2 linked regions of the Variovorax paradoxus genome follow. The protein of the gene in region 1 interacts with the protein of each later gene in a pairwise test. Links are inferred from orthologs where the notes say so. Each region holds a gene or a part of one and is shown on either strand. Other genes may lie near its edges.

What was found.
Region 2: the proteins of glmS (region 1) and GOQ09_RS22920 interact in binary tests that used the Escherichia coli proteins (3 or more experiments, as listed by UniProt). The link is inferred for Variovorax paradoxus from one-to-one orthologs.

The regions. Positions count from the first base shown.
Region 1 is NZ_CP046622.1:1,021,702-1,032,448, forward strand. Bases 4,276-7,173 are described here. They hold glmS (glutamine--fructose-6-phosphate transaminase (isomerizing)), read left to right. Parts: upstream 4,276-4,733; coding sequence 4,734-6,614; downstream 6,615-7,173. Other genes in these bases: GOQ09_RS04745 (Lrp/AsnC family transcriptional regulator), read right to left, coding at 4,276-4,595; GOQ09_RS04755 (glycoside hydrolase family 3 N-terminal domain-containing protein), read right to left, coding at 6,651-7,173. Also shown: GOQ09_RS04720 (DUF2917 domain-containing protein), read left to right, coding at 119-439; GOQ09_RS04725 (BLUF domain-containing protein), read right to left, coding at 491-895; GOQ09_RS04730 (Crp/Fnr family transcriptional regulator), read left to right, coding at 1,016-1,756; GOQ09_RS04735 (DUF6279 family lipoprotein), read right to left, coding at 1,784-2,671; bifunctional UDP-N-acetylglucosamine diphosphorylase/glucosamine-1-phosphate N-acetyltransferase GlmU, read left to right, coding at 2,670-4,100; more of GOQ09_RS04745, read right to left, coding at 4,113-4,275; more of GOQ09_RS04755, read right to left, coding at 7,174-8,795; GOQ09_RS04760 (glucoamylase family protein), read left to right, coding at 8,928-10,223; GOQ09_RS04765 (glycoside hydrolase family 15 protein), read left to right, coding at 10,220-10,747. UniProt on the Escherichia coli protein: Catalyzes the first step in hexosamine metabolism, converting fructose-6P into glucosamine-6P using glutamine as a nitrogen source.
Region 2 is NZ_CP046622.1:4,900,472-4,911,244, forward strand. What follows is about bases 4,521-7,444. They hold GOQ09_RS22920 (phosphatase PAP2/dual specificity phosphatase family protein), read left to right. Parts: upstream 4,521-5,269; coding sequence 5,270-6,619; downstream 6,620-7,444. Other genes in these bases: GOQ09_RS22915 (bifunctional alpha/beta hydrolase/class I SAM-dependent methyltransferase), read left to right, coding at 4,521-5,250; GOQ09_RS22925 (hypothetical protein), read left to right, coding at 6,612-7,052; GOQ09_RS22930 (lysophospholipid acyltransferase family protein), read left to right, coding at 7,100-7,444. Outside these bases: GOQ09_RS22895 (UDP-2,3-diacylglucosamine diphosphatase), read right to left, coding at 1-547; CDF family Co(II)/Ni(II) efflux transporter DmeF, read right to left, coding at 642-1,583; Holliday junction branch migration DNA helicase RuvB, read right to left, coding at 1,595-2,659; GOQ09_RS22910 (CDP-alcohol phosphatidyltransferase family protein), read left to right, coding at 2,838-3,440; more of GOQ09_RS22915, read left to right, coding at 3,481-4,520; more of GOQ09_RS22930, read left to right, coding at 7,445-7,774; GOQ09_RS22935 (phosphatidate cytidylyltransferase), read left to right, coding at 7,771-8,724; GOQ09_RS22940 (YdeI/OmpD-associated family protein), read left to right, coding at 8,721-9,335; GOQ09_RS22945 (hypothetical protein), read right to left, coding at 9,351-9,971; Holliday junction branch migration protein RuvA, read right to left, coding at 9,993-10,565; GOQ09_RS22955 (PhoH family protein), read left to right, coding at 10,586-10,773.

The sequences.
Region 1 (10,747 bases):
GTAGGCTACTTCGTTTTCATTGGACTGCCAACAGGCCCCGAACGATCATTCATTCCCGAACTGCGCCATTGCCTCCATCCGTGTCATCGCAGTTCGGCAAAGCCCAAGGAGTTTCATCATGTCCACCGCCGTCTGCACCAACGAATCGCTCGCTTCCCTGTCGTCTGCCCGTACCGCTTCCGCCGTTCCCCCGGCCGTGCGCCGCGGTGCCTGGCAAATTGCCCCCGGCGAGGCGATGAGCCTGAAGGCGCGGTCGGCCAGCGTGCTGCGCGTGAAGCAGGGTCGGGTGTGGATCACGCCGGACGCCACCTCGGCCACGGCCAGCGAAGACCTGGTGCTGGCCCCCGGCGAGTCGCTGAACGTGGCCGCCGGCCAGCGCATCGTCATGGAAGCGTGGGATGGCTACGGTGCCACCTACTCGTGGGATCCTGCGGCCTAAACGGGTCGACTCCCCACGGCGGAAAGGCGGCTTCGGCCGCCTTTTTCGTTTTCAGCCGTTGATGTCGAAGCTGGGGCGCAGCGCCAGGAAGTGATTCAGGGCGGCTTCGCCTTCCAGCGCGTGCACGCCGGCCATGAGGTGGGGCCCTTCGCTTTCGGCCAGGCCCAGGCCGAAGCCCGAGTAGCGGCGGGCGGCCAGGGCGCCCTGGTAGACCACCCGTACCTCGGTGTGCCGCCAATCCTGGTCGATGCGCTGCATCAGCGTCTTCACGGCTTCGGGCGGGCCTTCGAGATGCTGGCAGAAGCGCATGCCGTCAAAAACCAGGAGGCCGGTGATCTCGTGTTGCGCATTGCGTGCACGGGCCTGGGTCACGATGGCGCCGACTGTGGCGGGCGGCAGGTCTTGCTTGAGCACGCTGCAATAAAAAATCTCGAAAAGCGACGTTTCTTCTGTCATGCGAACGGGTGCGGAAAACGTGCGAAGTTTATGAAGCCCCGGCACACGCCGAAATGTAAAAAGACACAGGTAAACAGCCTATAGTGACGCGTGAGATTCGAGGACCATTCACCCCCTGCCTTGCCGCCGCAGGGGGCCAATCCCTGCGACGACTGTGCGTTGCGCAAGCTCGAGGCTTTCTTGCCGGCATCTGCGGAAGAGCTCAAGACCATCGAGTCCTTTCGGGTCGGCGCCCGACGCGTTCCAGCCGGCGGTGCCATCGTCGAAGAGCACCGGCCGAGCGCTCAGCTGTTCACCCTCTATTCGGGTTGGGCGTTTCGCTACAAGACGCTGAGCGACGGCCGCCGCCAGATCCTGAGTTTTCTGCTGCCTGGCGATTTCATCGGCCTGCAAGATGAATTTGCCGACGGCCAGACGCACGGCGTGGAGGCCGTGACCGACACCACGCTTTGCGCCTTCTCGCGCGAGCGGCTCTGGGAACTGTTCCATGCCCAGCCCAAGCTGGGCTACGACATCACCTGGCTGGCCGCGCGCGAGGAAAAAATCGTGGACGACAACCTGGTGACCGCCGGCCGCCGCAATGCCAGCGAACGCGTGGCCATGCTGCTGATGCACCTCTACCGCCGGGCCGAGCGCGTGGGCATGGTGCGCGATGGCTGGGTCGAGTTTCCGTTCAACCAGCAGCACCTGGCCGATGCGCTCGGCCTCTCGCTGGTGCACACCAACAAGACGCTGCGCAAGCTGCAGGGGCTGGGGCTCTACAAGCTCGATGCGGGCTGGCTGCGCATCCTCGAGCCGCATGCGCTCGAAACGCTGGGCGACTATTTCGAACGCCCGATGCGGCCCACGCCCCTGATCTGACCGCGCGGCGCCTTGCGGCAGGGCAGTTCAGCGCGCGGCCACCAGTTGCCGAAGATCGTCCTGGTAGGCCTGCAGCCGCCGCACGGCCTGCTCGCGCTGGCTGGCGCTGGTGGCGTTGTGAAGGGCCGCCAGGTTGCGGCAGCCTTCCTGCAGCAATGCCTGCTGGTGATCGCGCCAGGGCCCGGGCGGCGGATCGGCAATGCGCATCACGTAGGCATGGATGGCCGCGCGCGCTTCGGCCGGCGGCGGCTTGGCCGCGTTGAAGCCGCGCAGCAGCCCCAGCGCCTCCTGCTGCCGCTGGCGGCGCTCGACGCCGGCCAACCGCGGATCGAACACCGACTGCGCCACTTGCTGCCGCACCAGCGCGCGCTGCTCGGGCGTCAGCCGGCCGTAGAAATCTTCGAGGCGATCGAGAAACTTTTCGTAGCGCTTTTCCTGCACTTCAGCGGGGCTGCGGTCGAGCCATTCCTTGCGGTACTCGGCGTTGTTCTTTGCGTATTTGCGCTCTAGCTGCTGCAGTTGCGCCTCGGTCAGGCTCAATGCCAGTTCGGTGCCGGCGGGTTCCGCACGCTCGGTCACTGCCAGCAGGCGTTCGCGGATCTGCTCCGCCATGCGGCAGGCCTGGGCCGCGGTCACGTCGCGCGGCGCCAGGGCTTGCGCCTCCTGCAGCACGCCGAGCACCCGGGGCAACTCGTTCTGCCGGTGCCAGCTCAGCAGTTGCGCGAGTTCGTCGCGCACCTTGGGCGTTTGCGAGCCGTCGAAATCAACGTACGCGTCGAGCCACCAGTAGCTCAGTTCGGGCAGGTTGTTGTAGGCCAGCTTGATCGTGCTGCACGCGCCCAGCGCGGCGGCCACGAGCAGCACGCCGATAATTCGCGCCAACTTGGCGCAACGCATTCGGGTAGAAAGAAGCATGAATCAGATTCCGCAAGACAACCAGGGACCGGTCGACGTCGTCATCATGGCGGCCGGCAAAGGCACGCGCATGAAGAGCAGGCTGCCCAAAGTGTTGCATCGTTTGGCCGGGCGTGCACTGCTCGCGCATGTGACCAGCACCGCCGCGCGCATCGGCGCCCGACACGTGGTGGTGGTGACCGGCCACGGCGCGGCCGAAGTCGAGGCGGCGATGTCTTCCGGCAATGGGGTTGGCACCGCCCTGCAGTTTGCGCGGCAGGAGCCGCAGCTTGGCACGGGCCACGCGGTGCAGCAGGCGGTTCCGCTCCTGCCTGAAGACGGCACGGTGCTGGTGCTGTCGGGCGACGTGCCGCTGATCGGCGAGGAAACGCTGCGCGCGCTCATAGCCGCGAGCGCCGGCCAGCGGCTCGCGCTGCTGACCATCGAGTTCGAGGATCCGACGGGTTACGGGCGCATCGTCCGCACGGAAGGTCGGGAGGGGGAAGTCACGGCCATCGTCGAGCACAAGGACGCCACCGAGGCGCAACGCGAAATCCGCGAAATCTACAGCGGCATGATGGCCGTGCCCGCGGCCCTGCTCAAGGGCTGGCTGGCCCGGCTGGACAACCGCAACGCCCAGGGCGAGTACTACCTCACCGACATCGTCAAGCTGGCCGCTGCCGACGGCGTGCCGGTGGTTGCGCATGTCACGACCGACGCGCTCCAGGTGGCCGGCATCAACAGCCCCGCGCAACTGGCGGGGCTCGAACGTGCCTGGCAGTTGCGGCAGGCCGAGGCACTCATGGCGCAGGGCGTGCGCCTCGCCGATCCGGCGCGCTTCGACCTGCGCGGCACGCTGGCCTGCGAAGCCGACGTCGAGATCGACGTTAATTGCGTGTTCGAAGGCTCGGTGTTCCTGGGCGAGGGCGTGCGCATTGGCGCCAACTGCGTGATTGCCAATGCGCGCATCGAGGCGGGCGCGGTGATCCACCCGTTCACCCACATCGAAGGCGAGAAGGCCGGCGTAACCGTCGGCGAAAGATCCCTCATCGGCCCCTTCGCGCGGCTGCGGCCCGGCGCGCAGTTGGGTGCCGAAGTGCACATCGGCAACTTCGTCGAGGTCAAGAACTCGACCCTGGCCGAGGGTGCCAAGGCCAATCACCTGGCCTATCTTGGCGACGCGACGGTGGGCCAGCGCGTCAACTACGGCGCGGGCAGCATTACTGCCAATTACGACGGCGCCAACAAGCACCGCACCGTCATCGAGGACGACGTGCACGTGGGCAGCAACTGCGTGCTGGTGGCCCCGGTCACCATTGGCGCGGGCGGCACCATCGGGGGCGGCTCGACGGTGAACAAATCGACCGAGCCGGGCGCGCTCACCGTTGCTCGGAGCAAGCCGGTGAGCTTTCCCAACTGGAAGCGCCCGCAGAAGAAACCCAAGGGCTGAGAAGGCGGAGGGTCAGACCAGCGGCAGCCGGGGCTCGAACTTCGCGCGCTTCAGGCTGAAGAAGGCCTTGACGTTGCGCACGTTGGCGTCGGCGTTGAAGAGCCGCTGCGCGAGCGCGCCGTAGCCGGGCATGTCGCGGGCGGCCACCACCAGCACGAAGTCCGGACCCGGCGAAACGCGCCAGCATTGCTGCACGGCGTCGTCGGCGATCACGCGCGCCTCGAAGGCGTCGAGCGCCGCAGCGTCTTGCCTGTCGAGCGAAATTTCGACCACCGCCTGCAGGCCGTGGCCCAGCACCGCGGCCAGGCGGTCCGGCGAAAGCAATGCGACTTGCCGCTCGATGAGACCTTCTTGCCGCAGGCGCTGAACGCGGCGCAGGCAAGTCGGCGGCGAAATGCCGACGCGTTCGGCCAGCCTCTGGTTGGTTTGCGAGGCGTCGCGCTGCAGCGCATCGAGCAGGCGGAGATCTATTGCATCCACCGAGATTGATTCCATATGTGTGTGGATTATGGAATAAAAATCCAAATCCGCTGAGGGATGAAATAAATCACCGAAATTCTCGTGATTTCGAAGGCATATTTTTCCACCCTATCTCTACCATCAGGTCTCCTCTTCATTCAAAGGCAGCTCACCATGTGCGGCATCGTCGGCGCAGCGTCCCATCGCAACATCGTTCCAGTCCTAGTGCAGGGGCTTCAAAGGCTCGAGTACCGCGGCTATGACTCCTGCGGCGTCGCGGTTCATGCGAGCGGCCTCACGCGTGCGCGCACCACATCGCGCGTGGCGGATCTCGTCACGCAGGTGCGCGAGGACCATGTCGAAGGCCTGACGGGCATCGCCCATACGCGCTGGGCCACGCACGGCGCACCGGCCGTGCACAACGCGCACCCGCACTTCAGCCATGGCCCCGGCGCCGACGCACAAGGCGCGCGCGCTGGCCGCATCGCGCTGGTTCACAACGGCATCATCGAAAACCACGAAGCACTGCGTGCGACGCTCGAGGCCAAGGGCTACGTCTTCGAGAGCCAGACCGACACCGAGGTGATCGCCCATCTGGTCGACAGCCTCTACGAAGGCGACCTGTTCGAGGCCGTGAAGGCCGCGGTGCTGCAGCTGCACGGGGCCTATGCCATTGCAGTGATCTGCCGCGACGAACCGCAGCGCGTGGTCGGCGCGCGCGCGGGCTCGCCGCTCATTCTTGGCGTGGGCAAGGAAGGTGGCGAAAACTTTCTTGCGAGCGATGCCATGGCCCTGGCCGGCGTCACCGATCAGATCGTCTATCTCGAAGAAGGCGACGTGGTCGATGTGCAGCCCGGCAAATACTGGATCGTAGACCGCAGCCACAAGCCCGTGCAGCGGCAGGTGCGCACCGTGCAGGCGCACAGCGGCGCGGCCGAACTCGGCCCTTACCGCCACTACATGCAGAAGGAAATCTTCGAGCAACCGCGCGCCATTGGCGACACGCTCGAAGGTGTGGCCGGCATCGTGCCCGAGCTGTTCGACGGCATCGGGCAGGACGGCGCCAGAGGCGCCAGCGCACACCGCGTGTTCAAGGACATCGACAAGATCCTCATTCTTGCGTGCGGCACCAGCTACTACAGCGGCTGCACCGCCAAGTATTGGCTCGAGGGCATCGCGAAGATCTCGACGCAGGTAGAGATCGCAAGCGAATACCGCTACCGCGACTCGGTGCCCGACCCCAAGACGCTCGTCGTCACCATCAGCCAGTCGGGTGAAACCGCCGACACGCTGGCCGCGCTCAAGCATGCGCGATCGCTCGGAATGGAGCAGACCCTCACCATCTGCAATGTAGCCACCAGTGCCATGGTGCGCGAATGCAAGCTTGCCTACATCACGCGCGCCGGCGTGGAAATTGGCGTGGCCTCGACCAAGGCCTTCACCACGCAATTGGCCGGCCTGTTCCTGCTGACCCTTGCCATTGCGCAGAGCAAGGGCCGCCTGAGCGAAGCCGACGAGGCACGCTACCTGAAGGAAATGCGCCATCTGCCGGTGGCACTGCAGTCGGTGCTTGCGCTCGAGCCGCAGATCATCGGCTGGGCCGAAGACTTCGCACGCAAGGACAACGCGCTCTTCCTCGGCCGCGGGCTGCACTATCCGATTGCGCTGGAAGGCGCGCTCAAGCTCAAGGAAGTGACCTACATCCACGCCGAGGCCTATGCCGCCGGCGAGCTCAAGCACGGCCCGCTCGCGCTGGTCACCAGCGAAATGCCGGTGGTGGCCGTGGCGCCGAACGACGCCCTGCTCGAAAAGCTCAAGAGCAACCTGCAGGAAGTGCGCGCGCGCGGCGGCGTGCTTTATGTGCTGGCCGACGGCGACACCAAGATCAAGGGCAGCGAAGGCCTGCACGTCATTCGCATGCCCGAGCACTACGGCGCGCTGTCGCCGCTGCTGCACGTGGTGCCGCTGCAGCTGCTGGCGTATCACACGGCTTGCGCGCGAGGAACCGATGTCGACAAGCCGCGCAATCTTGCCAAGAGCGTGACGGTGGAGTGATTGGGCGCGGAGATCGTCGATGAAATCCGCAGTGCTTCAATACAACTCGATGATCTGGCGCAGCAACCCTGATTCCTCGGCACTCGGTCCGACAAGGATCTCGACTTCGCCTGCCTCGAACAAGGGCTGCAGGTCCGGCCCGAGGTAGCGCAACTCGGCCGCCGGCAGTTCCAGGTTCACCGAGCCGGCAACGCCAGGCATCAATCGCAGCTTCGCGTAGCCCTTGAGTTCCAGCAACGGCCGGGTGACACGGCTTCGCTTGCCGCGAATGAACAGGAAGACGGTCTCTTCAGCCTCGCGCGCGCCAACGTTGCGCAGTCTGGCGCTGATCTTCAGCGTGTCCTGCTCGCACACGCGGCGCGGCTCGACCTGGAGCTCTTCGTAGACAAACCGGCCGTAGGTCAAGCCGTGGCCGAAGGCATACAGCGGCGTGTTCTCGACGTCCTGGTACTTGCTGGTGAAGTAGTCGGCAGGATTGATCGGTCGGCCGGTGGGACGCTGGCCGAAGTAGATAGGCACCTGCCCGACGGCGCGCGGCCAGCTCATCGGCGTGCGACCGCCAGGAGACACCTGGCCGGTAACCACATCGGCGATCGCATGGCCGGCTTCGATGCCGATGAACCACGCAGCCAGGAGCGCATCGGCGTGTTGGGCCAGCCAGGGGACGACCAGCGGGCGGCCCGAGAACAAGATCGCGATGACGGGGATGCCGAGCGCCTGTGCGCGTGCCGTTACCGCTTCGGCCAGGGCCTGTTGCCGGCCGGGAAGCGCGGGCGTGGCGCGGCTCGCCGCCTCGCCGCTCATCGTGGCACGCTCGCCCAGGCACAGCAGGATGGCGTCGGCGCCGTCGCAGAGCGCAATGGCAGCTTCGATGCCGCTGTCGTCGCCACCCTCGATGGCGACGCCGGGTGCATGGCGAATGTCGGTGTGCGGAAGCGCGGCGCGCAGGCCGGCAAGCACGCTGACGGCGGGCTCGTGTTCGCCGGCGCCCCACCACGGGCCTTTCATCTCGGTGTTTGCGTCGGCCAGCGGACCGATGACGCACAGTGCCTTCGGTGCAGCAGGCAAGGGGAGGGTGTCCCGCTCGTTCTTCAGCATGACGATGGCCTTGCGCCCCGCATTGCGCGACAGCGTGTGCCGCTCGGCGACAACCGCTGCGGGCTCCGGTGTCGCGCCGCGGCGGTAGGGGTCGTCGAACAGGCCGAGCTGCTCCTTGAGCCGCAACACGCGGCGCACACTCGCGTCGATCTCTTCGATGGTCACCCGTCCCTGTTCGAGCGCGATCGGCAGGCCCTTGCGATACGCGTCGGCCATCATGTCGATGTCGACGCCGGCCTTCAGCGCCAGGACCGCGGCATCGACGAGATCGGCCGCGACGCCGTGCTTGATCAATTCCGCGATCGCGTTGTAGTCGCTGACGATGACGCCGTCCCAGCCCATCTCCCCGCGCAGCCAGTCGCGCAGCAAGGGAATGTGCGCCGTCATCGGCACGCCGTTGAGATCGGTGAAGGCGGGCATCAGCGTCGCGACGCCGGCGCGGACCGCTGCTGCGAAGCCTGGCAGATGCACCTCGCGCAAGGTGCGCTCCGAGATGTCCACGGCGGCGTACTCCCGCCCCGCGTTGACTGCGCCGTACGCGACGAAATGCTTGGCGCAAGCGGCCAGCGATTCGGCCGATGACAGGTCGGCCCCCTGGAAGCCGCGCACCTTCGCCTGTGCGATGCGTGCGTTCAGCCAGGGGTCTTCGCCGGGTCCTTCCGCGGTGCGGCCCCAGCGGGGATCGCGCGATACGTCGAGCATCGGCGCGAAAGTCATCGCCAGGCCGTCGGCAGCGCCTTCGCGCGCGGCCTCGCGCGCCGTGCGTTCCCAGAGGTCTTCGTCGAAGGTGCCGGCCTCTGCAAGCGGAATCGGAAAGAGCGTGCGATGGCCATGAATGATGTCCAGGCCGATCAGCAGTGGAATGCCGAGCCGTGACTTCTCGACGGCCAGCCGCTGCATTTCGTGGGTGGGACCAGCGCCGACCATGTTCAGCAGATTGCCGACCGTACCGTCGATGATCGACTGCGTGGAGTCTCCCGCGAGCACCGGCCCGGTGACCGTGTAGCTGGAGGCAGTCATCGTCAGTTGGCCCAGCTTTTCGGCTAGCGTCATCCGGGCCATGAGGGAGTCAATGCGGCTCATCAGGGATTTCGAATAGAACCCAAGGGCCTTAATGATGGCATGCTGCGGGCAGAGAGCCCTCGGCCGCGTTGCGCTGCCGACAATTCAGTGAAACCAAACGTGTTACCGAGACGACAACGAAAGGAGCCGTTCGTGCTGAAGGATGACAGGAACCCGAGGGCACTGGCAGCCCTGCCCGATGAAGCCTTGATCGACGCCGTGCAGCGGCAGACCTTCCGCTATTTCTGGGACGGTGCGGATGCCGCCAGTGGCTTGGCGCTTGATCGCCGCACGCTCGTCAGCGCCACGGGCGAAGACCTAGCGGACGAAAGGGTCGCCATCGGCGGCACCGGCTTCGGCATCATGGCCTTGATCGTCGCGGTGGAGCGCGGCTGGGTCACGCGGGACGCAGCGCTGGAGCGCCTGGGGCGCATGCGGGACGCGCTCTTGCGCGCCAAGCGCTACCACGGCGCGTTCCCGCACTTCATGGACGGGGCGAGCGGCGCGACGATCCCGATGAGCCCCAACGACGACGCGGGCGATCTGGTCGAGACCTCGTTCCTTTGCATGGGCCTGCTGTGTGCGCGCCAGTATTTCAGCGAGGACACGGCCACGGCGCGCCGTTTGCGCGCCGACTTCGACACGCTGTGGCATGAGGTCGAATGGAACTGGTTCACCCAGGGCGGACAGGATGTGCTGTATTGGCACTGGAGCCCGAACCACGGCTGGGCCATGAACCATCAGGTGCACGGCTGGAACGAGTGCCTCATCACGTACTTTCTGGCGGCGGCCGCACCACGCCATGCGATCGATCCGAAGGTCTACCACCGCGGCTACGCCTCTGGGCCCGACTTCCTCAATGGCCGCTCGTACCAGGGCATCGAACTGCCGCTGGGCCCGCCGAACGCCGGCCCGCTGTTCTTTGCGCACTACTCGTTCTGCGGGCTCGATCCACGCGGCCTGAAGGATCGCTACGCCGACTATTGGGATCTCAACAGCCGCCACGTGCAGATCAACCGCGCCCACTGCGTTGCCAATCCGCGGGGCTATCGGGGCTACGGCGAATCGTGCTGGGGCCTGACGGCGAGCGACGACCCCGACGGCTACCTTGCGCACGATCCGAACAACGACAACGGCACCATCTCGCCGACGGCCGCACTGGCCAGCCTGCCGTACGCGCCTGCCGAGGTGATGCAGGTGCTGCGGCATTTCCTCACCGCGCATGGCGAGCGGCTGTGGAGAGACTATGGCTTCGTCGATGCGTTCTGCGAGCAGCGAGGGTGGTTCGCAGACACCTATCTTGCGATCGACCAGGGCCCGATCGTCGTGATGATGGAGAACCATCGCACGGGCCTTCTTTGGAAACTGTTCATGAGTGTGCCCGAAGTGCAGGCCGGGCTGCGCGCCCTGGACTTCAGCAGCCCGCATCTGGGGTCGCGCGAACCGTGACCTTCAGCGTGGCGAGCCCGCAAGATCCGGCTTTTGAGCCCTGGCTCGAAACCCAGCTGCGCCACTCGGCGAGCGCGATGCTGTCCAGCATCTCGCCGGTCTCGATCGTCAAGCATCGGCCGGGCTTCGGCCAGACCGTGCGGCCGATGGCCGGCGCCATCGTCGCCTCGCCTGTCCTCGCCGACTACAACCCGGACCCCGACTACTTCTTTCATTGGTTCCGCGATTCCGCGGTCGTCATCGATGCACTGCGCCTGCTCTACTCCGAAGGGTGCGTCGGAGACGAAGCATTGCAGCACCTGCGCGACTTCACCCATTTCAGCCTGGAGTTGAACCGCCTCGACGGCCGGGCGGCTGCCGCGGTGGAGGACCGCAGCGCGTGTGTGGCCCCCGAGCTCCTGCAGTACCTGCGCGAAGACGATGACCTTGCGAAAGCTTTCGGCGACCTGGTGACCGCCGAGACGCGGGTGAACCCCGACGGCACGCTCGACGTCTGCCGATGGAATCGGCCCCAGCATGACGGT
Region 2 (10,773 bases), 3.9 Mb from region 1 along the record:
CGCGCAGCGAGTTGAGGTGCCGATTGAGCTTGAGCGTGAACTCGTAGAGCGAATCGCCCACGTGCGCGAGCCACTTGGCGCACTGGATCACGCCGTCGAACAGGTCGCCATGAATGATCCAGAGCTTGCGGCCGTCTGCCGTCTCATGGATCCATTCCTCCGCCACGTCGATACCGCCGAAGTTGTGGTGCAGGTACTTGCGGGCAAATTCGTCGTGGTTGCCCGGAATGAAGATCACGCGGGTGCCCTTGCGCGCCTTGCGCAACAGCTTCTGGATCACGTCGTTGTGCGCCTGCGGCCAGTACCAGTGGCGCTTGAGCTGCCAGCCGTCGATGATGTCGCCGACCAGGAACAGGGTTTCGCACTCCGTGTGCTTCAGAAAGTCGAGCAGGGCGCGGGCCTGGCAACCGGGCGTGCCCAGGTGCAAATCGGAGATCCAGAGGGTGCGATAGCGCAGCGGCGGGCGCGCAAGATCGTCGTCCTCCGGCTCGGGGGCCCGGGTCGCGGTGTCGCGCCATGCGCGGAGGAAAGCATCGTCGCGTTGCATGGACGGGTAGGCTCCCACCGCCGCGTGACGGCGCGATGGCTTTCCCATGACACTCCGGTGACGCGTGGCCAGGACGCCACGCGCCGCAGTCAACTCAAGTTGTGCAGCGCTGGATTTCCACGGTCGAGTGGCGGATTTCCTCGTGCATCGAGAAGCAAGCGCGCACCTCGTCGGCCGAGAGCGTGGGGGAATGCGTCACCACGGTGAGCGCACAGGCATAGGCCTCTCGGCCCACGCGCCACACGTGCAGGTCGACCACGCGCGTCTCGGAATCGGCCAGCATGGTCTCCACGCCTTCGCGGATTTCGGCCGTGACGGGATGATCCATTTCGCGGTCGAGCAACACGCGGCCGGTTTCCTTGAGCAGCCCCTTGGCCCACACAGACACCAGCACCGCACCGACGATGCCCATCATGGGGTCGAGCCAGGCCCAGCCGAAGAACCAGCCGCCCAGCAGCGCCGCAATGGCGAGCACCGAGGTGGCGGCGTCGGCCACCACGTGAAGGTAGGCGGAACGCAAATTCAGGTCGTGACCGTGAGGGCCGTGTGCATGGCCATGGTCGTGCCCGTGCCCGTGGTGGTGCGCCGATCCGAGCAGCCGCGCACACACAAGGTTGACCACCAGCCCCAGCACGGCCACGGCCACGGCTTCGCGGTAGTGGATGGCCGAAGGCGAGAGCAGCCGTTCGATGGAGCCCACCACCATCAGCGCCGCAACCCCGAGCAGCATCAGCGCGCTCGCAAAGCCGCCCAGCACCTCGATCTTCCAGGTGCCGAACGCAAAGCGCGGATCATGCGCGTAGCGCCGTGCCGCCGCATAGGCAAAGGCGCTCAGGCCGATCGCCAGCGCATGCGAACTCATGTGCCAGCCGTCGGCCAGCAAAGCCATGGAGTTGAACCACCAGCCGGCGCCGATCTCGACCACCATGGCGGCGACGGTGATCCACATCACGAGGCGGGTGCTGCGCTCGGCCGATTCGTTGCCCGCGCCAAAGTGGTGGTCGTGCTGCCAGGCACTCAGGTCATGGGTATGCATTGGGGTAAAACTCAGATTCCGAAAAGGTCTTGTCCGTCGGAGCGGCTCGAAGGCGGCGTCACGCCCAGGTGGCGGTAGGCCGCCAGCGTGGCGATGCGCCCGCGCGGGGTGCGCTGCAGGTAGCCCTGCTGAATGAGGTACGGCTCGATCACGTCCTCGATGGTGCCCGGCTCTTCGCCGATGCTGGCCGCCACGTTGTCCAGCCCCACCGGCCCGCCGTCGAAACGGTGGATGACGGCTTCGAGCAGCTTGCGGTCCATCAGGTCGAAGCCCTGCGGATCGACGTCCAGCATGGCGAGCGCCTTGTGCGCAATCTCTTCGGTGATGCGGCCGGTGCCCTTCACCTCGGCGTAGTCGCGCACGCGGCGCAGCAGGCGATTGGCAATGCGGGGCGTGCCGCGCGAACGGCGCGCAATCTCGAAACCGCCGGCTTCATCGGTCTCGACCTTGAGCAGCCCGGCGCTGCGCCGCACGATGAGCGCCAGTTCTTCAGGCGTGTAGAACTCCAGCCGGGCCACGATGCCGAAGCGGTCGCGCAGCGGGTTGGTGAGCATGCCGGCACGCGTGGTGGCGCCCACCAGCGTGAAGGGCTGCAGGTCGAGCTTGATGCTGCGCGCCGCGGGGCCTTCGCCGATCATGATGTCGATCTGGTAGTCCTCCAGGGCCGGGTAGAGGATTTCCTCGACCACGGGGCTCAGGCGGTGGATCTCGTCGATGAAGAGCACATCGTTGGGCTCCAGGTTGGTCAGCAGCGCCGCCAGGTCCTTGGGCTTTTCGAGCACGGGGCCGGAGGTCTGGCGCAGGTTCACGCCCAGCTCGGCCGCGATGATGTGCGACAGCGTGGTCTTGCCGAGGCCGGGCGGGCCGAACAGCAGCACGTGGTCGAGCGCTTCCTTGCGCTTGCGCGCCGCGCCGATGAAGATTTCGAGCTGCTCGCGCACCTTGGCCTGGCCGACGTATTCATCGAGCAGCTTGGGGCGTAGCGCCCGCTCGATCGCCTCTTCCTGGGGCGAAGCCGGGGCGGCGGACACCACGCGGGGCGGTGCGGGGGCGAAATCGTCGGTCTGGATGGTCATGAAATGAGGGGCTTCGGCGGCAAGTTTAGTCCGAGCGCGCGTCGGGCCGCCCCAAGCAAGCGAGTGGCCCCCTCGGGGGGCAGCGAGGACATGAAGTGCCGAGCGTGGGGGCCAATCCCCACACTGGCAGAATGCTCCGGCCGTCTCAGGCCATATAACAACCAGGGGAAGCCAGCACGTGTCCATCTACGAACTGAAACCGCGGTTCCAGGCGCTGTTGCGGCCACTGGTGGCACGCCTGCACGCCGTTGGCGTCACCGCCAACCAGGTTACGCTGGCAGCGTGCGTGGTTTCGGTCGGCATCGGGCTGTGGCTTTTCTTTGCGGCGCCATCGCTCGCGGCCTTTGCGCTCATACCGGCCTGGATGTTCGTGCGCATGGCGTTCAACGCCATCGACGGCATGCTGGCGCGAGAGCACGGGCAGCAGAGCAAGCTCGGCGCCTTCCTCAACGAACTGACCGACGTGGTCTCCGACGCCGCGCTGTACCTGCCGTTTGCGCTGGTGCAGCCGTTCAGCCCGTTCTGGGTCGGCACGGTGATCATGCTCGCTGGCCTGAGCGAGTTTGCCGGCGCACTCGGCCCCACGGTGGGCGCCTCTCGCCGCTACGACGGGCCGCTCGGCAAGAGTGACCGCGCCTTCGCGTTCGGCGCGCTCGGCCTTTATGTGGCGCTGGGCTGGCCGCTGCCGGGCTGGACGGCCTGGCTGATGCCGCTTCTCGCCGCGCTGGTCGCCTGGACGGTGGCCAACCGCGTGCGGCGTGCGCTGGCCGAAGCCGCATGAACCCATGCACAACAAACAAAAGAACAGCGATCTGGATTCAATGACCGATACCAACACTCACCAACGCATGGCGCAAGAGCGCCAGTTCCGCACGCACGACGGCGAATCGCTCTTCTACCGGCACTGGCCGGCCGCGGGCGCGGCGCGCCGGGGCGCCATCGTGCTGTTTCATCGCGGGCACGAGCACGGCGCGCGCATGGCGCACCTGGTCGACGAGCTCAACCTGCCCGATTTCGACTTTTTTGCCTGGGACGCGCGCGGCCACGGCCGCTCGCCGGGGCAGCGCGGCTACAGCCCGAGCTTTGCCACGTCGGTGCGCGACGTGCAGACCTTCGTGCAGCACATCGGCAGCGCGCACGGCGTGGCCGAGCAGGACATCCACGTGATTGCGCAGAGCGTGGGCGCCGTGCTGGTCTCCACCTGGGCGCACGACTACGCCCCCAAGGTGCGCGGGCTCACGCTGGCCTCGCCGGCTTTCAAGGTCAAGCTGTACGTGCCGTTTGCGCGCGCCGGGCTGGGGCTGATGCACAAGCTGCGCGGCCTGTTCTTCGTCAACAGCTACGTGAAGGCGAAGTTCCTTACGCATGACCCCGAGCGCATTGCCAGCTACGAAAACGACCCGCTGATCTCGCGGCCCATTGCGGTGAACATCCTGCTGGGGCTCTACGAAGCTGCCGACCGCGTGGTGGCCGACGCCAATGCCATCACGCAGCCGGTTCAGCTGCTGATCTCGGGCGCCGACTGGGTGGTGCACCACAAGCCGCAGCACCAGTTCTTCGAGCGGCTGGGCAGCGCCATCAAGACCAAGTTGGAACTGCCGGGCTTCTTTCACGACACGCTGGGCGAGAAGGACCGCGCACCGGCGGTGCAGGCCATCCGCGAGTTCGTGCTGCAGCTGTTCGAGGAGCCGCCGGCACCGGTCGACTTGCGCGCGGCGCACCTGAACGGCAACACCGCCGACGAGTCGCGCGCGCTGGCCGAGCCGTTGGCGCCGCTGTCTCCGCGTGGCGCCTACTGGGGGATGACACGTGCCGGGCTGCGCTTTGGCGGCACCCTTTCGCGCGGCGTGAAGCTGGGGCACGACACCGGCTTCGATTCGGGCAGCACGCTCGACTACGTCTACCGCAACGAGCCGCAGGGCAAGGGCCCGCTCGGCCGCTCCGTGGACAAGACCTACCTGAACTCGATCGGCTGGCGCGGCATCCGGCAGCGCAAGATCCATGTCGAGGAGCTGATCCGCATCGCGATGGAACGCCTGGCCGAAATGCACCGCGAGGTGCGCGTCATGGACATTGCGGCGGGCCATGGCCGCTACGTGCTCGACGCCGTGACCGCGAGTCCCGTCAAGGCCAGCTCGATCCTGCTGCGCGACTACAGCGACATCAACGTGCGCGACGGGCGCGCGCTCATTGCCGAAAAAGGCCTGGAAGACGTCGCGCAGTTCGTTCAGGCCGACGCCTTCGACCGCATCAGCCTGGCCACCGTAACGCCGCGCCCCACGCTGGCCGTGGTGTCGGGCCTGTACGAACTCTTTCCCGACAACGAAATGGTGCGCCGCTCTCTTGCGGGCGTGGGCGACGCGGTGGAAGACCGCGGCTACCTGGTCTACACCGGCCAGCCCTGGCACCCGCAGCTCGAGATGATTGCGCGCGCGCTCACCAGCCATCGCCAGGGCGAGGCGTGGGTGATGCGCCGCCGCACGCAGGCCGAGATGGACCAACTGGTGGAAGAAGCGGGCTTCCGCAAAATCGACCAGCGCATCGACGAGTGGGGCATCTTCACCGTCTCGCTCGCGGTGAGGGTGGCATGACCTCGGAGCTTGGCGCGAAATGAAGCGCTGGCTGGCACGGCGTCCTTGGAAGCGGGCCGCTGCATGGCTGGTGTTTTTGGGGCCGCTGTTCTATGCGACCTACGGCCTTGCCAACTGGTGGGCCACCACGCGCGCGCAGGTGCCTTCGATGGCCTTCGAGTGGGAACGGCAGGTGCCGTTCTGGGCCTGGACGATTTTTCCGTACTGGACGATCAACGTCTTCTACGCGCTCTCGCTCTTTCTGGCGCGCAGCAAGCACACGCTCGACAGGCACGCGCTGCGGCTGATGAGCGCAACGCTCATCGCCTGCACCTGCTTCGTCGTCTGGCCGCTGCATTTCAGCTTTGGGCAGCCGGCAGTCGAAGGCGCGCCGGCCTTCTTGTTCAATGCGCTGCGCGGCTTCGATCAGCCCTATAACCAGGCGCCTTCTCTGCACATTGCGCTGGCGGTGATCCTGTGGGACTGGTACCGGCAGTTTCTGCGTGCAACATGGGCAAGGCTGGTACTGCATGTGTGGGCGTTCGCCATCTGCGCGTCGGTGCTCACCACCTGGCAGCACCACTTCATCGACATTCCCACGGGTGCGCTGCTCGGAATCTTCTGCGTCTGGCTGTGGCCGCTGGAGCGCACGGTATCGATGCCGCACGCCTGGCAATGCGCGCGCGATGCGCAGCGCTGGAAGCTCGGGGGCTTCTACGCAGTGGGCGCAGCCTTGTTTCTTGCAGCCGCGTTGTATGGCGGTGGCATGTGGCTGTGGCTCGCCTGGCCCGCGGTTTCGCTGGCGCTGGTGGCGCTCAACTACATCGGCTTTGGCGCGCGCGGCTTCCAGATGAACGGCGTGGGTCGCATGAGTTGGGCCGCGCGCTGGCTGTTTGCACCCTATCGGCTTGGAGCCGCCATCAATGCATGGCTCTGGACGCGCACGCTGCCGGCGTCGGTCGAAGTAGTGCCGGGGCTGCGCCTCGGACGCTTGCCGACGAAGGCCGAATGGATCGACGCCGGGCGGCCGCGGCTCGTGAGCCTGTGCGCCGAGCTGCAGGCGCCGGCCGGCGTTCCGCATGCGCGTTGCGTGCCGATGCTCGACCTGACCGTGCCGCCCACCGTGCGGCTGCAGCGCGCCGCCGTGGTGATCGAAGGCCAGCGCCTCCATGCCGAAGGCGCTCCCGTGTGGGTCTGCTGTGCGTTGGGCTTCTCGCGCAGCGCCGCGGCTGCCATTGCATGGCTGGGGCGCTACGGCGCATCGGGCGGCCTGGCGCAGGCGGAAGACGCTGTGCGCCTCGCGCGCCCGCAGATCGTTCTGCGTGCTGCCTGGCGGACCTCGCTCGAACCATTAGGTGCCGCTGCACCTGGAGTGCCGCCCCATGACTGAGAACGAGCGCGCCACCTGCGCGGCCCTGGCCGGGTTGCTGCGCGCCGCAGCGGTGCTGGCGGCCTGGGGCTTCGCGCTCATGTGCATTGCGGCGCTGGTGCTCGCGCTCACCATGCGCTCGCTCTCGACCACGGCCGCCATGGGCTTTGGCGCAGTGGTGGTGCTGGGCACGCTCGATCGCTACTTCGCATTCAGGCTGCGGCTCGACCAGGCGCTGTTCGCCGACTTGGCGCGCGGCACCATCGCATCGCTCAGTGCGCTCGACGGCGCGCTCGACCGGCTCGGCCTGCGGAGCGCGCAGCCGCCCGCGGCCCTGCGGCCGCTCGATGACCGCGTGCAGGGCACCCGGCAGCTCATGCAGCGCCATGCCATCGTGGTCGCATGCCAGAGCGCCATGTTTCTCCTTGCCTTGATGACACAGGACCTGTCGTGACCGAAGAAGAAAACAACAATGAAAAAGACCGCCGCCCAGAAAGCACGGTGCTGCGCCGTGCGCTTGCCGTCGTTGCGGGCAAGCTGATCATCGGCGCGGCCGGCCTCTTGACGGGCGTACGCGCCATCTGGAGCGGCACCACGCCCAAGGCCGAGCAGACGCTGTACTTCGCCAACCACACGAGCCACGGCGATTTCGTGCTGCTGTGGGCCACGCTGCCGCCCGATCTTCGAGCGCTGACGCGGCCTGTAGCCGGGCAGGACTACTGGATGGCGTCGAAGGTGCGGCAGTTCATCGGCGCGGATGTGTTCAACGCGCTGATGATCCGCCGCGACGGCTCGGGCCAGGGCGGCAACCCGGTCGACCAGATGAAGGAAGCGCTGGAAGGCGGGGACTCGCTCATCATGTTTCCCGAGGGCACGCGCAACACCGGCGACGAGATCCTGCTGCCGCTCAAGAGCGGCCTCTATCACCTGGCGCGTGCCTGCCCCACCGTGCGGCTGGTGCCGGTGTGGATCGAGAACCTGAAGCGCGTGCTGCCCAAGGGCACGCTGGTGCCGATTCCTCTCGCCTGCACGGTCCGCTTCGGCACGCCGATCCAGCTGGCCGAAGGCGAAGACAAGACCGGCTTTCTCGCCCGCGCGCGTGCCGCCATGCTCGACCTGCGCCCCGAATACGACCGCGTGCCCGAACAAGAAAAAGCAGCCGCAACGACGCCATGAACATCTCGCCTTTTACACAGACCACGCTGCAATTGTTCGGAGGCGTGGCCGGCGTGCTGATCCTTGCCTCGGCCATCGGCGCAACGCTCAAGTGGCGCGTGGCGCAAGGCAGGCCCCATTCGGTCATCGACAACCTCAACGCACGCGTCAATGCGTGGTGGCTGATGGTGGCGGTGATCGGCCTCGCTTTTGCATTCGGCAAGGGCGGCGTGATCGTGCTGTTCTATCTGATCTCGTTCTACGCGCTGCGTGAGTTCATCAGCCTGGCCTACACCCGGCGCGGCGACCATCATGCAATTGCGGCGGCGTTCTACATCGGGCTGCCGGTGCAGTACTTCCTAGTGTGGATCGAGTGGTACGGGCTCTATTCGATCTTCATTCCGGTCTACGCCTTTCTTGTGCTGCCGATTCTTGCGGCCGTGGGCGGCGACACGCAGCGCTTTCTGGAACGCACCTCCAAGATTCAGTGGGGCCTGATGATCTGCGTGTTCTGCATCAGCCACGTGCCCGCGCTGCTTACGCTGCAGATTCCCGGCTTCGAAGGCCGCAACCTGCTGCTGATCGCTTTTCTCGTGATTGTGGTGCAGGGCAGCGACGTGCTGCAGTACGTCTGGGGTAAGCTCTTCGGCAAGCGCAAGGTAGCGCCCGAGCTCTCTCCTTCCAAAACCTGGGAAGGCCTGGTCGGCGGCGTCGCCAGCGCCACCGCCCTGGGCGCGGCGCTCTATTGGGCGACGCCGTTCAACCCTTGGCAGGCGGCGCTGATGGCGCTCACCATCTGCCTCATGGGCTTCTTCGGCGGGCTCGTGATGTCCGCCATCAAGCGCGACCGCGGCGTGAAAGACTGGGGCTCGATGATCGAGGGCCACGGCGGCATGCTCGACCGGCTCGACTCGGTGATCTTCGCGGCGCCGATCTACTTTCACGCGCTGCGCTACTGGTGGGTACCGTGAGTACGGCAAGCACAAAGAAAGCGGCAGTTGCCGAGCGCGTTCCGCATGACACGCCCGTCGAATGCACCACCGCCGCCTCATGGGAGCGCTGGCTCAAGCGACACCATGCCGCCGCGGCCGGCGTGTGGCTGCGAATGGCCAAGAAGGACAGCGGCATTGCGTCGGTCAACCACGCCGAGGCGCTCGAAGTGGCGCTGTGCTACGGCTGGATCGACGGACAGCGCAAGGCGGAAGACGACAAGCACTTTCTGCAGCGCTTCACCCCACGCACGCCGCGCAGCACCTGGTCGAAGATCAACCGCGACAAGGCACTGAAGCTGATCGAGGAAGGCCGCATGCAGCCTGCCGGCCTGGCCGAGGTCGACCGCGCCCGCGCCGACGGCCGCTGGGATGCGGCCTACGACGCCCAGAGCGTCGCCACCGTGCCGCCCGACCTGCGGGCCGCGCTGGACGCGAACCCCAAAGCCGCCGCCTTCTTCGCCAAGCTCGATTCGCGCAACCGCTACGCGGTGCTGTTCCGAACGCAGGGAGCGAAGAAACCCGAGACACGGGCGCGGCGTATTGCGCAGTTCGTGGAAATGTTGGCCAAGGGCGAGAAGATCCACCCCTGAGCACCGCCGCGGGCGCTACGTATCCAATCGCTGGAGCGTGTACTCGCCGGGCTTGTAAGGCCCCATGGCCACGCCGATGTCCCACAGCTTCAGCGCGCCCGGCAACACGGCCCGGCTACCGACCTTGGCGACACCGCGTTTTCGGATCTCGCGATTGAGCCTGGATGAGAAAGATGTGATCTTTGCGAAGTCCCACGCCCCGACATCGCCCATCTCCTCCACTGTGTCCGACCACGATTGCGCACGCTTGAGCGAGTTGTGGTTGGTGTGCGAGTCTTCCAGCCGCTCGTCGCCCGCGGAAGCCGAGCCGAGGTAGAGCTGCACCAGGCCCCATCCGTCCGCGTCGTAGCGGAAGGTGGCGCCGCCGCAGGCTACAGGGTCCAGTTCCACGCGGCGAGGTTCGAACGCAGGACCCGCGCCGCGCACATACAGCTGCAGATGTACGGAGCGCCACTTCTTGCCATTGGGATAGCTGCGCTCGAACTGCGCCAGCACCTCCGCCGCGGAGCGGAAGCACTTCAGCGGCTGCTCGAAGTCGGACGCAAGTTCATACACGTCGCAGCTCTCTTCCGCGAAGAGCCACGTGAGCAGGCCCTCGTGATCTTCCTTCGTTGCATAAAAGTCGCAGTTGGGCATGGCCGATTCCCGTGTCTTGCGCTACTTGGCCAGCGCCTTCAGCGCGAGCTTGATGCCCTCGCTCACTGTCGCATCCTTGGGCAAGGCCTTCAGCGCCAGCGCGGCTTCCTTGTCGCTGTAGCCCAGCGCGATGAGCGCCTGCAGGATGTCGGCCTGCGCGTCGGAGGCCGCATGCGCGGGCAGGCCGATGTCGGCGCCCAGCTTGCCCTTGAGTTCCAGCAGCAGCCGCTCGGCGGTCTTCTTGCCGATGCCCGGAATCTTGACCAACCGGCCGAGTTCCTGCGTGGTGATGGCCTGCGACAGCTCGCCCACGCTCATGCCCGACAGCAGGCCGAGCGCCGTGCGCGGGCCCACGCCGGTGATCTTGATGAGTTGCCGAAAAGCCGCACGCTCCTCAGCGGTGCCGAAACCGTAGAGAATCTGCGCGTCCTCGCGCACCACGAAGTGCGTGAGCAGCGAGACGCGCTCTCCGGTGCCGGGCAGGTTGTAGAACGTGCTCATCGGCACATCGACCTCGTAACCGACGCCGTTGCAGTCCACCACCACTTGCGGTGGGTTGCGCTCGGCAAGGATGCCGGTGAGTTTGCCTATCATGGGTGCCCTTTTTCCTTGAAATGTCCGGCGTGATTCTGCGACACACCTTTGCTCCCCCCAACAACTCGCGCCTCGGCCACCTGTGCGGACCGCTGGATGCGCACCTGCGCCGTATCGAAGAGGTGCTGGGCGTGAAGATCGCGCATCGCCACGAGCAGTTCAAGGTCGACGGGCCCAAGGCCTCCGCGCAGCGGGCGATGGACGTGCT